3 regions of the Hydrogenophaga pseudoflava genome follow, and region 1 is predicted to be linked to each of the others. Evidence: predicted binding sites of a transcription regulator. Region 1 holds the regulator's gene; each other region holds the start of a gene.
What was found. Region 1 encodes HrcA, which represses chaperone genes, less so after heat shock. Its sites were predicted from a motif close to TTAGCACTCNNNNNNNNNGAGTGCTAA; they were not measured.
Positions count from the first base shown of each region.

Region 2: a site for HrcA is predicted at 904-930, ahead of rpoH (RNA polymerase sigma factor RpoH). Genes of this name have one in related genera too.
Region 3: a site for HrcA is predicted at 1,303-1,329, ahead of groES (co-chaperone GroES). Genes of this name have one in related genera too.

Region 1 is NZ_CP037867.1:1,339,270-1,341,532, forward strand. Features, by position in the region: gene HPF_RS06595 (NAD kinase) at 1-227, opposite strand, end outside; gene hrcA (heat-inducible transcriptional repressor HrcA) at 325-1,344, shown strand; tRNA gene HPF_RS06605 (tRNA-Ile) at 1,382-1,458, shown strand; tRNA gene HPF_RS06610 (tRNA-Arg) at 1,486-1,562, shown strand; gene greB (transcription elongation factor GreB) at 1,564-2,196, shown strand; gene HPF_RS06620 (RelA/SpoT family protein) at 2,206-2,263, opposite strand, start outside.
Region 2 is NZ_CP037867.1:3,967,790-3,970,052, reverse strand. Features, by position in the region: gene rpoH (RNA polymerase sigma factor RpoH) at 1-869, opposite strand, end outside; gene imuA (translesion DNA synthesis-associated protein ImuA) at 1,026-1,814, shown strand; gene HPF_RS19055 (Y-family DNA polymerase) at 1,759-2,263, shown strand, end outside.
Region 3 is NZ_CP037867.1:4,158,083-4,160,345, forward strand. Features, by position in the region: gene ccoG (cytochrome c oxidase accessory protein CcoG) at 1-1,098, opposite strand, end outside; gene groES (co-chaperone GroES) at 1,423-1,713, shown strand; gene groL (chaperonin GroEL) at 1,759-2,263, shown strand, end outside.

The sequences.
Region 1 (2,263 bases):
CCCATGGCAGGGACGTCCAGCGCCGGGTATTGCAGCAGGCCGGTGTTGAGCGCGGTGTCCCGCTCCAGCGAGACGTCGCATCCTTCGTCATGCAGGAACTCGGCCAGTGTCTCGACCACCTTGCCAGAGCCGGGTGCCTGGTACTTGCCGACGATGGCCACATGGGCGAATCGCAGGTGGCGCTTCGGCGCAGAGGCCTCGTGGCGGCGGGTGTCTGGCTGGGTCATGTGCAAATTACAACATAGGGGGAAAGGGCAGTCGGCCCCCCGGAAACCCTTGTCCTCATTCCCTGTTTTCGGGTGGCACCGTCCGTAAAATGGGGCCATGCTGGACGACCGATCCAAACTTCTGCTCAAGACCTTGGTCGAGCGCTACATCGCCGACGGCCAACCCGTCGGTTCCCGCACGCTGGCCAAGGCGGCCGGCATGGAGCTCTCACCGGCGACCATCCGCAACGTGATGAGCGACCTGGAGGAACTGGGGCTCATCGCCAGCCCCCACACCTCGGCCGGGCGCATCCCCACCGCCAGAGGCTACCGGCTGTTCGTGGACACCATGCTCACCGTGCGGCGCGAGGACATTTCGGGTGCAGAGAACATCGGCGCCACCGGCATCGAGGCGGGCGCTCAGCCGCAGCGCGTCATCAGCCACGCCGCCCAGATGCTTTCCAGCCTGTCGCAGTACGTGGGTGTGGTGATGGCGCCGCGGCGCGCCTCGGTGTTCCGGCACATCGAATTCCTGAGCCTGTCGGAGCGCCGCGTGCTGGTGATCCTTGTGTCGCCAGACGGGGATGTGCAGAACCGCATCATCCACACACAGGCGAACTTCACCCAGTCGCAGTTGCTGGAGGCGGCCAACTTCCTCAATGCCCACTACGCCGGCCTGACGATGGAAGAAGTGCGGGCGCGGCTGCGCAACGAGGTCGAGGCCTTGCGGGGGGAGATCGCGGCGCTGATGCAGGCCGCTGTGGACATCGGGGCCGACGCAAGCGCCGAGCGTGAGGAGGTGGTGGTCTCGGGCGAGCGCAACCTGCTGTCGGTGAGCGAGTTTTCCAGCGATATGGGGCATCTTCGCCAGCTGTTCGATCTGTTCGAACAGAAGACCCAGCTGATCCGCCTGCTCGACGTGTCTTCACAGGCCGATGGTGTGCGCATCTACATCGGTGGCGAAAGCCATGTCGTGCCCTTTGAGGACCTGTCGGTGGTCACGGCACCCTACGAGGTGGACGGTCAGGTGGTGGGCACGCTGGGTGTTATCGGTCCGCAGCGCATGCCGTACGACCGCATGATCCAGATCGTCGACGTGACCGCCAAGCTGGTGAGCAACGCCCTGAGCCACAAATGAGCAGGGCGTTACTGCGCCCTACAATGCGGGCCTCGTCGGGCCGTTAGCTCAGTTGGTCAGAGCAGAGGACTCATAATCCTTTGGTCGTTGGTTCAAGCCCAACACGGCCTACCAAAAAACCGTGCTACAATGCATGTCTTCGCGGCTGTAGCTCAGCTGGATAGAGTACTTGGCTACGAACCAAGGGGTCGTGGGTTCGATTCCTGCCAGCCGCACCAAATGAAAAGCCCGCAGCCACAAGCTGCGGGCTTTTTTCTTTTTCGCTCCGAAGCGTTCTCCCCGGGCCGTTTCTTCATGAGCAAAGCATTCACCCGCGAAACCGACTCCGACGCAGACGACGACCTGCCCGAACCGGCGGTGCTGCCGACCGGGGTGAACTACATCACCCGAGCGGGTTACGACCGGCTGCGGACCGAGTTGATGGCGCTGATCGACGACGAGCGGCCCCGCATCGTCGAGATCGTTCACTGGGCCGCCAGCAACGGAGACCGGTCCGAGAACGGCGACTATCTGTATGGCAAGAAGCGCCTGCGCGAAATCGACCGGCGCATCCGCTTTCTCACGCGCCGGCTTGAAGTCGCCGAGGTGGTGGACTGCTCGCAGCACCATGGCGGCGACCAGGTGTTTTTCGGTGCCACCGTGACCTATGCGGACGATGAGGGCAGGGAGACCACGGTGACCATTCTCGGCGTGGACGAGGCAGACAGCTCCCGCGGCGAGATCAGCTGGGTGTCTCCCGTGGCCCGCGCTCTGCTGAAGGCGCGAGTGGGTGATCTGGTTCGGCTGGTGGTGCCCGGAGGAAGCCAGGAGCTGGAAATCCTTTCGGTCAGCTATCCCGCGCCCGGGGGCTGATGCGGCCGTTCAATTGGCGCGGAGTCGCTGCGCCTTGATCACCGAGGTGGTCCGCTTGAGGCTGCGC
Region 2 (2,263 bases), 2.2 Mb from region 1:
GCGGCCAGTTCGTGCAGCGTCATGCCGCCCGAGCCGTCGTCGTTCACCTTGAGCCAGCGCTCGGTCACGATGCGGCGCGAGCGGTCGTCCAGTTCGCCCATGGCCCGCGCAATGCCTTCGGTGGCCAGCACGTCGCGCTGGGCCGATTCGATCATCGCGGTCGGCTCGTGGTTGGCGTCGGCCAGCCAGGCGATCGGGCCGTAGGTCTCTTCGCCGTCGTCGGCGGGCGAGGGGTCGAGCACCACGTCGCCGCCGGACAGGCGGGTTTCCATCTCGCGCACTTCCTCGGGCTTGACCTTGAGGTCGCGCGCGACCACGTCGATCTCGCTGTCGGACAGGGCCTCGCGGTGGGTGTCGCCTTCGGCGGCCTCGGCGCGGAAGCCCTGCTTCATCGAGCGCAGGTTGAAGAACAGCTTGCGCTGGGCCTTGGTCGTGGCGACCTTGACCATGCGCCAGTTCTTCAGGATGTATTCGTGGATCTCGGCCTTGATCCAGTGGATGGCGTAGCTCACCAGGCGCACGCCCTGGTCGGGGTCGAAGCGCTTGACGGCCTTCATCAGGCCCACGTTGCCTTCCTGGATCAGGTCGCCGTGCGGCAGGCCGTAGCCCAGGTACTGGCGGGCGATGGACACCACCAGACGCAGGTGCGACATCACCAGCTGGCCGGCGGCTTCCAGGTCGTTGTGGTCGCGCAGGCGGCGGGCGGCCGACTGCTCTTCTTCGAGCGTCAGCAGCGGCATGCGGTTGACCGCGGAGATGTACGCGTCCAGGTTGCCCAGCGGCGGCAGCGTCAGCGAACGGTTCCACGGGCTGGCGATGGCCAGCGTGGTGGTCGGCAGGGCGGCGGGGGCGAGCAGGGTGGTGGACATGTGAAGAACCTCCTCAGGTGGTCTTGCAGAAATGTTAGCACTCTCTATGAGTGAGTGCTAATTGAATGGTTCCATGACCGTGATATCCGGGGGTGGACAATCGGTTCGATTTCTTTTACTGTACATAAAAACAGTATTTGAGTCCTTGCTGCCACCATGCCCACCCCGTTCATCCGCCCGTCCGGCGATCTGCCGGCCAGCCTGTCCGCCCTCGTCTGGCGCGGCGATACGCTGGGCCGGCCGGTCACGGCCAGCTGCGCCAGCGGGTTCGGGGCGCTTGACGCAGCCTTGCCGGGCGGGGGCTGGCCCGGATTCGGGCTGACCGAACTGTTGTCGAGCCCAGCGGGTGCCCTGGAGTTCCGCCTGCTGGGGCCGGCGCTGGGCCGGGTCTGCGCCACCGGGCGGGAGGTGGTGCTGGTCGGGCCGCCGCAGCCACCGCACCTGCCGGGTCTGCTGCCGTACGGCGTCACAGCCCGGCAGCTGGTCTGGGTGCAGGCCGGCACCCCGGTCGAGCGCCTCTGGGCCACCGAACAGCTGGTCAAGGCCGGCAGCTGCGGGGCGGTGCTGGCCTGGCTGCCCCAGGCACGGCCGGCGCAGTTGCGGCGCCTGCAGGTGCTGGCCAGTGAGCACGAAGGCCCGGTGTGGCTGTGCCGGCCGGCAGTCTCAGCGCGCGAATCGTCGGCGGCGCCCCTGCGCCTGCTGGTGCGTCCGGGTGCCGGCTGGGCCCTGGCGGTCGACGTGATCAAGCGCAAGGGCCCACCACTGGCGCACACGCTGCAGCTGCCGGCGCTGCCGGCCGGGCTGTCGGCGGTGCTGCCGCCCCGGCTGCTGGACCTGGACCTGGGCCATGGAGCCGCCGACCGTTTCCCTGTTCCTCGCGAGGCCGACCATGCTGTGGTCCGCACTCCGACTGCCGAGCACCGACGACCCGCCGTCCCCCACTGACGCGGCGCTGCAGGCGCTGGCGGTCTGGGCGCTGCAGTTCACGCCCCGTGTCGCCATCGCCGAAGAGGCCGTGTTGCTGGAGGTGGCGGCCAGCCTGCGCCTGTTCGGCGGGCGGGCGGCGCTGCGCGAACGGCTCTGGGGCGAGGCGCAGGAACTGGGGGCGGTGGCCCTGGCCTGGGCACCCAACGCCCTGGCCGCGCTGGCGCTGGCGCGCGCGGAGGTGGAGGACGGGGTGTCGCCGCCGCTGGCGCGCGCGCTGGACGCGCTGCCGATGGCGACCCTGAGCGCCGTGCGGCCGCACCAGCCGACCCTGGCGCGCATCGGCTGTCGCACGCTGGGCGATCTGCGGCGGCTGCCGCGCGCGGGGCTGGCGCGGCGGTTCGATGCGGCGCTGCTGGCGGCGCTGGACCAGGCCTACGGCCGCGCCCCCGAGACGCACGTCTGGGTCA
Region 3 (2,263 bases), 2.0 Mb from region 1:
GCGCAGGTACAGGCTCACGCCCACCGCCACCGCAATGGCGGCCAGGATGGTCGAGTACACCAGCACGCGCGGGCGCAGCGCGCGGCGGATCGTCTGTGCCTTGTCCCAGCCGCCGGTCATGGCGTTCTGGGTCGAGTACTTGACCAGGCCGCGGGCGTAGCCGAACTTGTCCATCACCTCGTCGCACACGTCGGCGCAGGCGCCGCAGCCGATGCACTCGTACTGCAGGCCCTTGCGGATGTCGATGCCGGTGGGGCAGACCTGCACGCACAGCGTGCAGTCCACACACGAACCCAGGCCCTTTTCCTTCGGATCGACCTTCTTGCCGCGCGAGCCGCGCGGTTCGCCGCGGGCGGCGTCGTAGGTCACGATCAAGGTGTCCTTGTCGAACATCGCGCTCTGGAAGCGGGCATAGGGGCACATGTACTTGCAGACCTGCTCGCGCATGAAGCCCGCGTTGCCGTAGGTGGCGAAGCCGTAGAAGAAGATCCAGAAGGTCTGCCAGGCACCCATGGTGCCCGCCAGCACCTCGGCGGTCTGGGCGCGGATCGGCGTGAAGTAGCCGACGAAGGTGAAACCGGTCCACAGCGCGAACAGCACCCAGGCCAGGTGCTTGGCACCACGGCGCGCGAACTTGGCGCCGCTCATGGGCGCGTCGTCCAGCCGGATGCGGGCCGCGCGGTCGCCCTCGATCTTCTTCTCGATCCACATGAAGATCTCGGTGTAGACCGTCTGCGGGCAGGCGTAGCCGCACCACAGGCGCCCGGCCACCGCGGTGAACAGGAACAGCGACAGCGCCGACATCACCAGCAGGCCGGTGAGGTAGATGAAGTCCTGCGGGTACAGCACCAGACCACCCAGGTAGAAGCGGCGCGAGAGCAGGTCGAACAGCACCGCCTGGCGCCCGTTCCAGTTGAACCAGGGCAGCGCATAGAACAGGATCTGGGTGAACCAGACCGCGGCCCAGCGCAGGTGGGTGAAGGTGCCGCTGACCGAACGTGTCTGGATCTTCCGGCGCGACTCGTACAGGGAGATTTCAACGGCGTCCGGCTCGGGACTGGCCGCCGGTGCGGCGGTGGCTGCAGTGGTGGTGGACATGGTGAGGGTGGGGGAAAGTCTGCCGATGCCTGCCACTTTCCAAGAACCGTGCCAGACAAAAAATTCTTTGAATTCAGGCACTTGCCATCGGCCAAGTCTCTGCGAAACACTGCCACTCCGCCAATGGCTGCCAATATGGCAGATCATCTGGCAGCCTGGAATTTCCGGGGACGCACTTGAAATGGGCAGGACCGGCCCTTATGATTAGCACTCGCTGGAGTTGAGTGCTAACACCCGACTCCCAGTCGATCCGCGGGGCCCAGCCCCATGGCCAGTGGCCCCGCCCATCTGACCCCCAACATTTGATCCATTTCAGGAGATGCAATGAACCTTCGTCCTCTCGCCGATCGCGTGATCGTCAAGCGCATTGACAGCGAAACCAAGACCGCCTCCGGCATCGTCATCCCCGACGCCGCCGCAGAGAAGCCCGATCAGGGCGAAGTCCTGGCCGTCGGTCCCGGCAAGAAAAACGACAAGGGCGAACTGTCCGCCATGAACGTCAAGGTCGGTGACCGCGTTCTGTTCGGCAAGTACAGCGGCCAGACCGTCAAGGTCGATGGCAACGAACTGCTGGTCATGAAGGAAGACGACCTGTTCGCGGTCGTCGAGAAGTAATTCGCCCCTCATCCATCCCCATTTACTGAATCCGGAGAAATCAACATGGCAGCAAAAGACGTCATTTTCGGCGGCGAAGCCCGCGCCCGCATGGTTGAAGGCGTGAACGTCCTGGCCAACGCGGTCAAGACCACCCTGGGCCCCAAGGGTCGCAACGTGGTGCTCGAGCGCTCCTTCGGCGCCCCCACCGTGACCAAGGACGGCGTGTCCGTGGCCAAGGAAATCGAACTCAAGGACAAGCTCCAGAACATGGGCGCCCAGATGGTCAAGGAAGTTGCTTCCAAGACTTCGGACAACGCTGGTGACGGCACCACCACCGCCACCGTGCTGGCCCAGGCCATCGTGCGCGAAGGCATGAAGTACGTGGCCGCCGGCATGAACCCGATGGACCTCAAGCGCGGTATCGACCGTGCCGTCGAGTCCCTGATCGCCGAGCTGAAGAAGGCCTCCAAGCCCACCACCACCAGCAAGGAAATCGCCCAGGTCGGCTCCATCTCCGCCAACAGCGACACCTCCATCGGCGAGATCATCGCCAACGCGATGGACAAGG